2 regions of the Aminobacter sp. BA135 genome follow, and region 1 is predicted to be linked to the other one. Evidence: predicted binding sites of a transcription regulator. Region 1 holds the regulator's gene; the other holds the start of a gene.
What was found. The regulator PhoB, encoded in region 1, activates phosphate uptake and scavenging genes when phosphate is short. The targets are predictions, from matches to a motif close to TGTCATNNANCTGTCAT.

Region 1 (7,165 bases):
AAGGCGTGATGGCCGAGCATTTCAATACCGGCCTGTTCAGCTACGGCGCATCAAGCCGTCCCGAGACCTCCGGCGTCGGCGTCGCCCTCATCGGCTCGTTCTACATGATGGTGATCGTGCTCTTGCTGGCGCTGCCGATCGGCGTCGCCGCCTCGATCTATCTCGAGGAATTCGCCAAGAAGAGCCGCTTTACCGACCTGATCGAGGTCAACATCAACAACCTCGCCGCCGTGCCGTCGATCGTCTTCGGTCTGCTCGGCCTGGCCGTGTTCATCAATTTCCTCGGCCTGCCGCGTTCGGCATCCTTCGTCGGCGGCCTGGTGCTGACGCTGATGACGCTGCCGACCATCATCATCGCGACGCGCGCCGCCTTGGCTGCCGTGCCGCCGTCGATCCGCTCGGCAGCGCTTGGCCTTGGCGCCTCGAAGATGCAGATGGTGTTCCAGCACATCCTGCCGCTGGCCGCCCCCGGCATCCTGACCGGCACGATCATCGGCCTGGCGCGTGCGCTCGGCGAGACAGCACCGCTGCTCTTGATCGGCATGGTCGCCTTCGTCGCCGACTATCCCAAGACGCCGTTCGATCCCGCAACCGCACTTCCGGTGCAGATCTACATGTGGGCGAACGAGGCCGAACGCGCCTTTGTCGAGCGCATGTCGGGCGCCATCATCATTCTTCTCATCTTCCTCATGGCCATGAACATCGTCGCCATCGTCCTGCGCCGCCGCTTCGAGCGCCGCTGGTAGGGCATGGACAAGGAGCATCCTGCTATGAACATCATGACCGAAAAATCCCTCGACGACGCGGTGAATGCTGAGATGAACGCCAGAACGAACGAAATCATCAAGATGCGCGGCGACAAGGTGACCGTGCACTATGGCGAGAAGCAAGCGTTGTTCGGCGTCGATCTCGACGTTCGCCAGAATCAGGTGACGGCGCTGATCGGCCCGTCGGGCTGCGGCAAGTCGACCTTCCTGCGCTGCCTCAATCGCATGAACGACACCATTGATGCGGCCCGCGTCGGCGGCAAGATCACGCTCGACAGCGAAGACATCTACGATCCCAAGATCGACGTCGTCGAGCTGCGCGCCCGCGTCGGCATGGTGTTCCAGAAGCCGAACCCGTTCCCGAAGTCGATCTACGAGAACGTTGCCTACGGCCCACGCATCCATGGTCTCGCCAAGAACAAGGCCGAGCTCGACGTGATCGTCGAGAAGAGCCTGCAGAAGGCCGCTCTGTGGAACGAAGCCAAGGATCGTCTCAACGAGCCGGGCACCGGCCTGTCGGGCGGCCAGCAGCAGCGCCTGTGCATCGCGCGCGCCATCGCCGTTTCGCCCGAGGTGATCCTGATGGACGAGCCGTGTTCGGCGCTCGACCCGATCGCCACCGCCAAGGTCGAGGAGCTGATCGACGAACTGCGCGAGAACTACACGATCGTCATCGTCACGCACTCGATGCAGCAGGCGGCGCGCGTGTCGCAGCGCACGGCGATGTTCCACCTCGGCTATCTCGTCGAGGAAGGCCCGACCGACAAGATGTTCACCAACCCCGACGACAAGCGGACGCAGGACTACATCACCGGCCGCTTCGGCTGAGTGGGTTTCGTCGCGGCACACGATACGAGGAAGAAATCATGGGCGAACATACAGTCCGGTCCTTCGACGAAGAACTTCAGCACGTCGACCAGCTCATCCGCGACATGGGCGATCTTTCCGGCGCAATGGTGGCCGGCGCCATCCGCGCGCTTCTCACGTCCGACCAGGCACTGGCGCAGAACGTCGTTGCCGACGATACGATCATGGACGCCAAGCAGCGCGATCTCGACAATTCGGCGATCACGCTGATCGCCAAGCGCCAGCCGATGGCGCAGGATTTGCGCGCCGTGGTCGGTGCCATCCGCATGGCGGGTGACCTCGAGCGCATCGGCGACCTCGCCAAGAACATTGCCAAGCGCGTCGGCGCCGTCGGCCAGTCGCCGACCCCGCGCAATCTCTCGCATTCGATCGATGCGATGGCGCAGCTGGTGCTCGGCCAGGTTCGCGGCGTCGTCGATCTCTATGTCGCGCGCCAGGCCGAGGGCCTGAAGGATCTGCGCGCCGACGACCAGAAGATCGACATCCAGTACACCGCCGTGTTCCGCGAACTCCTGACCTACATGATGGAAGATCCGCGCAACATCACGGCCTGCACGCATCTGCTGTTCTGCGCCAAGAACCTCGAGCGCATCGGCGACCATGTCACCAACATCGCCGAGAACGCCTATTTCGTCGTGACGGGTACGCAGCTGCCGCTGAACCGGCCCAAGGTCGACGAGACCACGACGACGGTTCCGGCCTGAGCATTTCCGCAACCGCATGCGTTTGGCGCGGGGGCGCTGCATAGGTTAAATCAGCGCATGGTCCAGAAGCGGCCATCCGCAAGGACAAGGTATAGCCAATGATCGCTCCCAAGGTCATGGTCGTCGAAGACGAAGAGCCGCTGGGCGTGCTGCTTCGCTACAATCTCGAATCCGAAGGTTATCAGGTCGAGGTCGTCACGCGTGGCGACGAGGCCGAGATCCGGCTCCAGGAAAACGTGCCCGACCTGCTGGTGCTCGACTGGATGGTGCCGGCGCTGTCGGGTATCGAACTGTGCCGTCGGCTCAGGATGCGTCCCGACACCGAACGCCTGCCGATCATCATGCTGACGGCGCGGGGCGAGGAAAGCGACAGGGTGCGTGGCCTTTCGACCGGTGCCGACGACTATCTGGTCAAGCCGTTCTCGACGCCGGAATTCATGGCGCGCGTCAAGGCGCTGCTGCGCCGGGCCAAACCCGAGGTGCTGTCCTCGGTGCTCAAGGTCGGCGACATCATGCTCGACCGCGAGTCGCACCGCGTCTACCGCAAGAAGAGCGAGATCAAGCTCGGGCCGACCGAATTCCGCTTGCTCGAATTCATGATGCGGCACCCGGGCCGCGTGTTCTCGCGCAGCCAGCTGCTCGACAATGTCTGGGGCGAGACGATCTATATCGACGAGCGCACCGTTGACGTGCATGTCGGGCGCCTGCGCAAGGCGGTCAACAACGGCCGCATGCCTGACGTGATCCGGACCATCCGCGGTGCCGGCTACGCCATCCGCGAGGACTGAGCCGCTTCGGGCTCTTTTCCGCTCAGCTAGGCGACGTCGGCACCGGCACGGCGTGGAGCCGTGCCTGCGGCAAAGATCTCCTGATCAACGGCAAGCAGCGCGCGCATCATCGCGCCCTCGCGTTTGAGTGGAACCTCGTTGGGCTCGGTGTCGAAGGAGATCGCCTTCGAGTGCAGCCCGCCCGCCGTCTTGGCGATGGCCGCGCGCACATGTGGCTCCATGATGTCGAAGGCGGTTGCGCCGACGCCGACGAAGGCGAGGGGGGCGGGGTCGAACAGCGCAAACATCGAGCCGAGACCAAAGCCGATAGCTTCGCCGGCCTTGCGGAAGGCCTCACGTTCGGGGCCATCATGGTCACGTGCCGCATCGGCCACGGCCCTGATGTCGTCGTCGGACAGGTCGGCCAGCGGCTCGGCATTCTCGTCGCCAACCCTTGCGTTGCGCCAGATGGCGTAGTTGCCGGCATAGGCCTCGATGCAGCCGCGGCGGCCGCAGCGGCAAAGCGCGCCGTCCGGGCGGTGGATCATGTGGCCGAACTCGGCACCCGACGACTGCGTGCCGGTGAACAGCTCGCCCTTGATGACGAGGCCCATGCCGATGCCGTGCGAGAGCAGGATGGCGATGAAGTCGTCGCGATAACGCACCGGATCTCGCCAGCGCAGGGCCTCGGCGATCATGTTGCAGTCGTTCTCGACCGACACAGGCACGCCGAACTCCTGCTCCAGCCGGTCGGCGAAGGGGATGTCGTCGTAGCGGGTGATCGGCGACCACAACAGCTTGCGCGAGGCGGCGTCGGTGATGCCCTGGACGGCGATGGCGATGCGTAGGACGGCGCCGCCCGAAGCGCCGGCGCTGTCGATCAGGCGCCGGACCATTCCGACGCATTCGTCGACCAGCGCCTCGGCAGGCATCTGCTGCGTGACAAGCCGCCGGGTCTCTTCGGTCACGGTGTTGCCGGCATAGTCGATGATGGCGGCGGACAGGCTGTTGAGCGAGAGCACGACCGCAACGACTGACGCAGCATCGGCATCGAGCATCAACCCGACCTGCGGCCGCCCCCGTTTCATGGAGACGGGTTCGCTGAACTTGGCCTCGGCAAGGATGCCTTCTGATATGAGATCGGAGGAAATCGTCGAGATCGTCGAATGGCTGAGGCCGGTGGTGGCGGCGATTTCGGTTCGCGATGGCTGGCTGGCTCGGCGAACCGCGGATATAACCATGGCGCGGTTGCGCCGTCTCAGATCGTCGTGACGTATGCCGACCGACATGTGCTCGTCTTCCTCCCGGCGAAGCGCTGCCCTTCTTAGCGGCAGTCCCTTACGCGCCAAGTGATTGTGCCAGACCCAGCGCCAAATGTCTCTATTTATTTCGGGCTCCGAAAAAAATAAGGAGCGCTCGCGAAACCATGTTGACAGTGGCCGGGCATTGAGTCAGTATTTTTTCGAGGCTCGAAAAAAAGAGCTTCTCCAAGGGCTATCGCGAAGTAGGCGCGCCCATTGGGCGCAGGGAGGAAATAATGAAAAAGTTTACCACCGCCATCCTGGCGGGCGTTGCCATGACTCTGTCGCTTACGGCAGTGGCTTCGGCAAAGGACAAGGTCATCGGCGTCTCCTGGTCGAACTTCCAGGAAGAGCGCTGGAAGACCGACGAAGCCGCCATGAAGGCCGCCATCGAGGCCGCCGGCGACAAGTACATCTCAGCTGACGCGCAGTCGTCGCCGGCCAAGCAGCTGACCGACGTCGAAAGCCTGATCTCCCAGGGCGCCAACGCGCTGATCATCCTGGCTCAGGACGCCTCGGCCATCGGACCGGCTGTCGACAAGGCCGTCGCCGAAGGCATTCCTGTTGTCGGCTACGACCGCCTGATCGAGAACAAGGACGCCTTCTACCTGACCTTCGACAACAAGGAAGTCGGCCGCATGCAGGCCAAGGGTGTGTTCGCCGCCAAGCCTGAAGGCAACTACGTCTTCATCAAGGGCAGCGGTGCCGATCCGAACGCCGACTTCCTGTTCGCCGGGCAGATGGAAGTACTCAAGGAAGCCGTCGACGCCGGCAAGATCAAGAATGTCGGCGAGGCCTATACCGATGGCTGGCTGCCGGCCAATGCCCAGAAGAACATGGAACAGTTCCTGACCGCCAACGACAACAAGATCGATGCGGTCGTGGCTTCGAACGACGGCACCGCCGGCGGCGCGATCGCAGCGCTCCAGGCACAGGGCCTCGCCGGCTCGGTGCCGGTGTCGGGCCAGGACGGCGACCATGCCGCGCTGAACCGCATCGCGCTCGGCACTCAGACCGTCTCGGTGTGGAAGGACGCGCGCGAGCTTGGCAAGAACGCGGCTGAAATCGCCTCGCAGCTCGCCGACGGCAAGAAGATGGAAGAGATCGCCAACGTCACCAAGTTCAAGACGCCTGGCGGCCTCGAGCTGAACTCGGTCTTCCTGACGCCTGTTCCGATCACCAAGGACAACCTCAACGTCGTCATCGACGCCGGCTGGGTTGGCAAGGACGTGGTCTGCCAGGGCGTGGCGGCCGGTTCGGTCGCAGCCTGCAACTGAGATCGGTTCGATCCGGTCGGTCAAACGCCGCGGCTTGCCCGCGGCGTTTTTCAAAAGCGCCCGCTTCATGACATGGCGGATTGACCCTATCATGCGCACACCGGCTGCCGCTTAGACGGCTATCCGGTCGGGAGGTAACAATGACAGACACGACAACCAACGCGCCGGCAGACCGAGCGCGAACGACCGAACTCAGCCCGGTCGGACGCTTTCTCAAGGCAACCGAGATCGATACGCGCATGCTCGGCATGGTCGGCGCGCTGCTCCTGATCTGGGTCGGGCTGCAGGTGATTTCGAGCTTGCGCCTTGGCGTCAACCCGTTCGAATTCGACAGCCGCACCTTCCTGACCGCCCGCAATCTGTGGAACCTGTCGGTGCAAGCGTCTGCCGTGGCGATTATGGCGACCGGCATGGTGCTGGTTATCGTCATGCGCAATATCGACCTGTCGGTCGGGTCGGCCGAAGGCCTGATCGGCATGGTGATGGGCTTTGCCCAGGTGCATTTCCTGGTCAAAGCCGTCGGTCTCGAACTTGGTAATCCGTGGATCTGGGCGTTGGCACTTGCCATTGGTATTGCGCTTGGTCTGATGATAGGCGCGCTGCAAGGTTTCGTCATCGCCTACATGGAGGTTCCTGCCTTCATCGTGACGCTGGGCGGATTGCTGATCTGGCGCGGGGCGGCCTGGTGGGTCACGTCAGGCCAGACGATCGCGCCGCTCGATGCCACCTTCCAGCTCATGGGTGGTGGTCCGCAGGGCGCCATCGGAGCGACGTGGAGTTGGATCGTCGGCCTTGTCGCATGCCTGGCTGTGGTGTTCCTGCTGCTGCGTGGCCGCCAGCAACGCAAGCGCTTCAAGTTTCCGCTGCGGCCGGTCTGGGCAGAGGCATTTCTCGGCGCCGTTACCTGCGGGGTCATCCTTGGCGCGATCTGGATCGCCAACTCCTACCCTTGGCCGATCGGTATCGTGCGTCGCTACGCCGAGGCCAACGGCATTACCATCCCTGAAGGCGGCCTGTTCATCGCCCATGGCATCGCCATTCCCGTCCTGATCGCGGTGGCCGTGGGCATCGTCATGACCTTCGTCACCAACCGCACACGCTTCGGTCGTTATGTCTTCGCCATCGGCGGTAACCCGGAAGCAGCCAACCTCGCCGGTATCAACACGCGCTGGATCACCATGAAGGTGTTCATGATCATGGGCGTGCTGGCGGCGATCTCGGCGGCAGTCTCCAGTGCTCGCCTGAACTCGGCTACCAACTCGCTCGGCACCCTGGACGAACTGCTGGTCATCGCGGCAGCGGTCATTGGCGGCACCTCGCTCGCCGGTGGCTCCGGCACTGTTGCCGGTGCCATGCTGGGTGCGCTTCTGATGCAGTCATTGCAGTCGGGCATGGTGCTGCTCAACATCGACACGCCGCTGCAGAACATCGTCGTTGGCCTGGTGCTGGTCGTGGCCGTCTGGCTCGACACGCTCTATCGCA
Region 2 (7,165 bases), on a different replicon from region 1:
CCAAGCGCATCACGGCAGGCCTCAGCGCGCTTGCAGCTGGCGCCAGGAGGCTGCAGGCAAAGGACTATTCCGTCCGCGTCAACATCCCGTCGAAGGATGAGGTGGGCGAGGTCGGTGTGGCCTTCAACCGCATGGCCGAGCAGATCAGCTTCCACACAGAGAACCTCGAGCAGCTGGTTGACGCGCGCACCAGGGATCTCGAAGACGCCAATGTCGAAATCTCGACGCTCAACGAAAAGCTGCGCAGCGAAAACGTCCGTCTCGGCGCCGAACTCGACGTCGCGCGCCAGATCCAGATGATGGTGTTGCCCAAGCCGCGCGAACTGGCACTGATCCCCGGCATCGAGATCGCGGCCTATATGCGGCCGGCAGACGAGGTCGGCGGCGACTACTACGACGTCTTGCAGGACGGCCATCGCCTGAAGATCGGCATCGGCGACGTCACCGGACACGGCCTCGAGAGCGGCGTGCTGATGTTGATGGTGCAGTCGGTCGCACGCGCATTGCAGGAGACCGGCGAGGACAATCCCCGGCAATTCCTCGACCGGCTGAACCGCGCCATCTTCAAGAACCTTGAACGCACCAACTCGGACAAGCACCTGTCGCTCGCTTTCCTCGACTATGAAGACGAGCGCCTGGTCTTGTCGGGCCAGCATGAAGAAGTTCTTGTCGTCCGCGACGGGGGCAAGGTCGAGCGGATCGACACGCTCGACCTCGGCCTGCCGGTCGGCCTCGAACGCGACATCTCACCCTTCGTCGGGACACGCAACATCCCATTCAGCAGTGGCGACGTCATCATTCTCCACACCGACGGCGTGACCGAGGCGGAGGGATCAGGTGGCAAGCTGTTCGGGCTCGACCGGCTCAGCGAAAGTGCACGCTCGCGCTATGGCGGCAGCGCCGAAGAGATCAAGACCGGAATTGTCGACGATCTGATGGCGTATATCGGCACACGGAAGATACACGACGATATTACACTCGTCGTCATGAGGCATAGGTGAGCACATGACAACTATGTATGGACCGGCCGACATTGCGATGGGCATGCGCGACAACATCAGCCGCGTCAGGTTGTTTGACGGGCCACTGGACCTGAAATGGCACCATTGCGCAACGACTTCGGATTTCATTGCCGATCTTTTCGCACTGCCCTTTCACGCGTCGCGAAGCGACTACAAGGAAGTGCGTCACAGCATCGGATATCTGGTCAACGAACTGATCGAGAATGCAGTGAAGTTTCGCGAGCCGGGTGAGATCATCGTCGAAGCATCGATGGATTCCGACAACTTCAAGGTGAAGGTTTCCAACGTCGTCGCCGACAAGACTGCGGCGACGTTTCAGAGGCTCCTTTCCCAGATTACAATAGGTGATCCGAGCGACCTTTTGATCCAGCAAATCGAGGCAAATGCCGCCGACCCCGATGCTACCGGCTCGGGGCTTGGATTGCTGACGCTGATGAGCGACTATGGCGCCAGACTGGCATGGATCTTCAGCCCGGTTGAGTCCAGCAACCGGGTGCACGTCGAGACCTACGCCACGATCCCGATCTCGCAGACTCACTAGGAAAGAATGAAAGCGCACATGGAAGTAAGAACCGATGACTATCGCGTCTGGACCGAAAACAGCGATGTCTATTTCGACGGCTCCATGCGGCTTGCCGGCTCCGAAGCCTATGCGCCGGTGCTGGCTGTCATGACCGCCATTCTGGCTGAAAAGCCTGAGACGATGACACTCAACTTGACCGACCTCGAGTTTCTCAACTCATCCGGCATCAACCTTTTGGCCAAGTTCACCATCGAGGTGCGCAAACACCCAGATGTGCAACTCGTCGTGCGCGGCAGCTCCGAGATCCCATGGCAGTCGAAGTCGCTGCCGAACCTGAAGAAGCTGCATCCGGCGCTGGTCCTGCAGATCGATTGAACGAACACCATCCAGCCTCCGCAACGCCGGACAGCAGAAAAAGCCGCGGCATCGATGCCGCGGCTTTTTCGTTTCGACTGACGTCATCCGATCAGTTGACCGCTGCGATATTGCCCAGACGAATGAACAGGGTTTCGCCCGAGGAGTCGTCGACGCCGTCATTGTCGGTGACGACAAAGGCCTCACCCGACGTATCGATGGCAAAACCTTCGACCTTGTCGACGACGTAGCCGTTGCTCGCGGCCTTGAGATCCGGCACCAGGTCGCGCACCAGCGTCTTCGCCACCACCGGCAGCTCACCGCCGAGCTTGGCCGGCTTAAAACCTTCGAGCGCGACCGAGTAGAGACGCTTGTTGACTGCCTCCTGGCCGATCAGATTGTCGCGTTCGACGATGAACAACTTGCCGTCATGGGCGGTGATCTCCGACAGTCCGACCCAGCCCTTCTCGGTCTTGTCGAGCGGATAGCGGACCGCCGACCATTCCTTGTCCTTGGGCTTGTAGGCCAAGAGCTTGACCTGGCCCTTGGGGTTGTCTGCCCATTCGCGCTGGATCGCCATGACCAGGGTCAGGTCGTCGCCTTCGCCAAGCGTGGTGATGCCTTCGAGGCCGAAGCGGGTCTCGTGCGCCAGCAGCTCGGCCGGGAACGCGATTTCTTCCTTGATCTCACCCTTGGCGTTGACGTTGAAGATGGCGTGCGGGGTCAGCTTGTCGGTACGGCCTTCGGAGGCGAGCCAGAAGCCGCCCTTGCCATCCGGTGCCAGGCCTTCGAGATCAAGCTTCTGCGCCGGTTTGCCGTCACGCGTGACGACGGTCTTTGCGGTGATCAGGGCAGGGCTCTTGGTGGTATCGACGGTGAAGATCGCCGGCGCCGAGCGGTAGACCGAGTCCGACACCGCATAGAGCTTGCCGGCTTCCTTGGGATCGGCGGCGAGACCCGAAAGTGCGCCCCAGCCGAGCGGCGTGCCGTCTTCGTTGGGAGCTGCCACGATCTGCGGATAGTTGGCTGCACCTTCGCCGAGCTCATAGACCATGACATGCGAACGTGCGAGGCCGTCCTCGCCGAGATCCGTCTCGTTGGCGGTGACCAGCAGGTTGCGCTGCGGGATGGCGACGAGGCCCTCGGGGCCGATGCCCGAGGGCAGCAGCTGGACGAATTCCGGCTCCTTGCCGGTGTCTCTGTAGACGCCGATCAGCGACGCCCGCTCGGCGGCAACGAAGATGTATTTCTGGCCGCCGAACTGGGCGAACTCCAGGCCTTCCGGCTCGATACCCTTCTTGTTGCGGCCGTCGGGATAGTGACCGGCGGCGGCGGCCTGGTATTCGAAGGATGGACCGGACTCGTAGAGCACTTCGCCTGATTTGGAGAAGATGGTGAAGCCGCGCGCACCGCCCTTGTAGTCGCCTTCATTGGCAACGACGAGACGATCATTGTCGAGCCACTTCACCGCATCGGGTTCGCGCACAGCGTTCTCGACCTTGCCGGTGAAGCTCAGAGCACCGTCCTTCTTGGTGTCGACGTTTTCGAGCGTCACTTCGCCCGCCGAGAAATGCGAGACGATCTTGCCCGAGGCTGCATCCACGATCGCGATGTGGTTGTTTTCCTGCAGCGTGACGGCGATCTCTCCAGCTTCGTTGAAGGCGACGAATTCCGGCTCCGGATCTTCCGGCGCAACCGCTGCGATACCGGTCAGGTCGACCGTCCTGATCGACGCACAGTCGGCGGTACCGTCCTTCAACGAGACGATCTTCAGATTGCCGGCCGGCAGCTGCGGCAGCGCACCTTCGTTCAGCTCTTCGTCGCGCTCGTTTTCGATCGCAATGGCGAGGAACTTGCCGTCCTTGCTCAGCGCCACCGAGTCCGGCTGGCCGCCGAGATCGCAGGAGGCGTCGATTGCCTTGGAGGCGAGGTCGATAATGGTCAGGTTGCCCGAAGGCTCCTGCTTGGTCTTCGATGTGTTGACGCCGGCGAAGATCTTGCCGCCCAGGACCGTAACGGAAGTCGGCTCGCCTTCGATCTTGACGATACCGGCAGCCTTCGGCGCCTTGGCGTCGGTGATGTCGATGAAGCCGACGGCGCCGAGCGGGCTGTCGGAGTAGACCAGCGTCATGCCGTCTTCGGTCGCGGCGATGATCTCCGACGAGGTCAGAGTCGCGGCGTCGACGCCAGCCGGCAGATTGGTTGCGACCGGGAAGGTGGCGATCCGGTTGAACGCCTGGTCGGCATAAGCGGGGAAGGCTGCGGACGCCGCCAGCGCGGACGTCAAAAGCAGGAGCTTGCGTGACATGGGAAACCTCTTTGCCTGAACGGAATTGCGGTCCTCGTTTGGGGCAATGAGATTTCAGCGCGATGACAACAGCATGATGGTTTCATGACAGGTGCGACGAGCGCCGAACGATGGTGAGGGGGTATTGCGTTGCCGCGAAAGACCTCCCGGGCGACGAGCACCGCCCGGGAGTCTTTGCAGGTCAGGATGGGGTCGACCACTGGCCGCCCTTGTAGAGGCGGGTGGCGGTGTTGGTCGAGGTGAGGTCGATCTCGGTGGACATGGAGCGAGCCGAACTGAACATCGTTGAGGTGGCGATGTCCTGCTGGAACCACACCATCACGGTGTCGATCGGGGTCAGCGTCACCGAGCCCTGAACCATGCCGCTGGGCGCCACGTAGAGCGGCGTCGTCTGCTGGACACCGTTCAGCGTCGAGATCTGGCTCAGCGCCGGGTGGATCAGGCCGAACTGGTTCTGCATGGAGACACCGGTGACTGGACCGCCGGTCGCCGGCGGCTGCAGGATACCGTTCGCGTCGAGCAGGCACTGCTGGCCGAGGCCGAGCGCCCGCTGGTTGGTTGTCGCCGTGACCGTCACCGTGTCGGCGAAGACATTGGTGCCGAACAGCGAGAATTGAGGCGTCCACGAGAAGGCAGTGCTGTAGACATATTTGGTCAGCGACTGCCAGACGACGTTGTAGCTGCCGCCGTCGCTGCCGGAGGCGACCTTCTTGGCAAAACACATGGCGTAGTTGTTGGTCTTGAGCGTGGCCAGGTCATCGAGATCGACAAGGATTGTCACTGCCTTGGACACAGCGTCCAGGGCCGCGTAGAAGCTCGCCAGGCTCTGCCGTGCGACATCCCGTTCGTAGGTCTCCACCTCGTCGGCCGCCGCCGCGCTGAAGGTCGCGTTCTTGCCGTTGACCGCAGTGCAATTGCACAGGTCACCGGTCACCGACTGGCCTTGCCTGATGTCGTAGGTGTTTCCGCTGGTGACGGACCCTGACGACAAGGTAACCGTGAACGGCTCGTCGGTGCTGACGGTGCCGTCACCATTGGCGATCTTCGTCCATGTATTCCCGACCTTCTTGTAGATGTGTAGCTTCGCCATTTTGGCCTCCTGGAACTATGGTTGACAAAAATCAGACACAACAGAAATCGCCGCGAAGCGCGCTCCCACGAAACTCTTGGAACTCCAAGAATATTTCGTAGTATTTTAAGTAACCTTCCGCCACGCCGCTAAATATAATCTGTCGCATTTTCGGAGACCCGTCCTCCGGCTGGCGTCCCAAAAACATGTCTGTCTGTCCCAGCAAGCTCTGCTGGCTCTCCACCGCGAGGCGCCTGTGGGTAGGTCACCCAGCCATCAACTCTTTGAGCCAATGCTCCAGCTGATTACCGCCCGGTGCGGGAGAGGCGACCGCGAGCCATTCAGCATCGCCGCGCTTGCTGGCAGCGCGTGCAGCACGGGGCGAACTGCCGAAGGCGTCGTGGAAGATCCGGCTGAAATGAGCCTCATTCCTGAAGCCGAGATCGTAGGCGATGTCGCCGATACGCCTATGGCGAAGGGCCGGGCTGCAGATGTCGAGCAGCGCGCGGCGAAGGCGGCGACGGCTGATGTAGTGCCTGACGCCGCCAGATGTCTCGAACAACCGATAGAGTTGGCTTCGCGAAATGAGGAACGCTGAGGCCACTTCTTCGGGCGCCAGGTCCGGCTGATGCAGCCGCTCTTCGATGTAACCTCGGATGGACCGCATGAGACCGCCGTGAGACGTCGTCGTGGGCGCCGGATACGAGACGGCGCCGATGCCCAGGCATGTGTCGGCCAGGTTCGCCGTCACCCGAGCGAGCGCCACCGCCTCGTGGAGCCATAGCCGTGGCGCCGTCTGGCACAGGGTCACGATGTGCTGCCCAAGCAGACCGCCAACCGGGGTGTCCCGCAACAGAATGCGGCCATGCTGCCTGTCCAGTTCGCCGGTGGTCGGCGACAGGAGCGATCGCGGCAACACAAGGCTTACGCTTTCGCTGGCATAGGCGACGAAATCGAGCGGGCTTGCCAGGTCGACGATCCCGACATCGAGATGGTTCAGCCGCCTGTTCTCGCCGGCGCGCCTGAGATGGCCGCCGCCCTGGCTGCAGACATGGATGAAAAGATGATCCAAGTCATCGCGCAGGGTCCAGGCATCGGATCGCGAGTAACGCACGGCATCGCTCTTTCCGTGCAGAACCAGCGCCAAGCCTAGGTGGTAAACGGTCAGCGAGGCGAAAAAACCATGCTCTCGCCGATGAAACGGCCGCGTCACCCTGAACAGCGACGCCAGAAGCTGTTGCCAAGATTTAAAGCTATCAGAGTCCGTATCACCTGAGACTGAATAATTGAGAGTCCGTACTTTTGAGCCATTCGTACCAGTCTGTTGCATCTCGGGAAAGATACTTGACACGACCACACCGCACCCCCATGCGACCTACGGAGGTGATCAATTATCAAACTATCATCTATTCACGAAGTTGCTTTTAAGATGCACATGAATTTAAGTATATATATACAATATATCTCGGCAGGTTCGGTCATGGCAGCAAGACCAGACGCAGGCCATGTCGCCTAGCGATATCGAGATCCAGCCGCGGTCCAGGCATCAGCTCCACCAGATCAGGGACCGCTGACGCGGCGCCGCTCCACAACCGAAGCGCAACGCCAAGCTTCACGGCCGTGTGGGCGTGGGCACGCTGTTCTATGCCATCAGGGCCGATCCTAACCGGGCAAACCTTCGCGCCCCGAAGTAGCTCGGCGAAGAGGGATCGACGTGCATTGGCCCAAGCATCAATGCCACTGGATCGGCAGAAAAGGTTTGACAACAACCGACAAAAGCCTAGCCTCTAAAATATGGAATATATTCCATTACACTGGAAGTCTGGGAGGACTGGCATTATGACGATGAGACTGGCTGTTGTTTCTGCGTTGGCCGCGCTTTCAACCGC

Region 2: SLT36_RS29410 (esterase-like activity of phytase family protein) is a predicted target of PhoB. The motif match lies at 4,281-4,297, and genes of this name have one in related genera.

What each region holds. Positions count from the first base shown of each region.
Region 1 covers NZ_CP139572.1:1,465,552-1,472,716, forward strand. Annotated here, with positions in the region: gene pstA (phosphate ABC transporter permease PstA) at 1-746, shown strand, start outside; gene pstB (phosphate ABC transporter ATP-binding protein PstB) at 771-1,595, shown strand; gene phoU (phosphate signaling complex protein PhoU) at 1,634-2,338, shown strand; gene phoB (phosphate regulon transcriptional regulator PhoB) at 2,437-3,126, shown strand; gene SLT36_RS07200 (ROK family protein) at 3,153-4,394, opposite strand; gene xylF (D-xylose ABC transporter substrate-binding protein) at 4,643-5,683, shown strand; gene SLT36_RS07210 (sugar ABC transporter permease) at 5,824-7,165, shown strand, end outside.
Region 2 covers NZ_CP139573.1:310,359-317,523, forward strand. Annotated here, with positions in the region: gene SLT36_RS29395 (SpoIIE family protein phosphatase) at 1-1,001, shown strand, start outside; gene SLT36_RS29400 (slr1658 superfamily regulator) at 1,006-1,563, shown strand; gene SLT36_RS29405 (slr1659 superfamily regulator) at 1,582-1,920, shown strand; gene SLT36_RS29410 (esterase-like activity of phytase family protein) at 2,012-4,207, opposite strand; gene SLT36_RS29415 (hypothetical protein) at 4,389-5,297, opposite strand; gene SLT36_RS29420 (helix-turn-helix domain-containing protein) at 5,542-6,423, opposite strand; gene SLT36_RS29425 (ABC transporter substrate-binding protein) at 7,116-7,165, shown strand, end outside.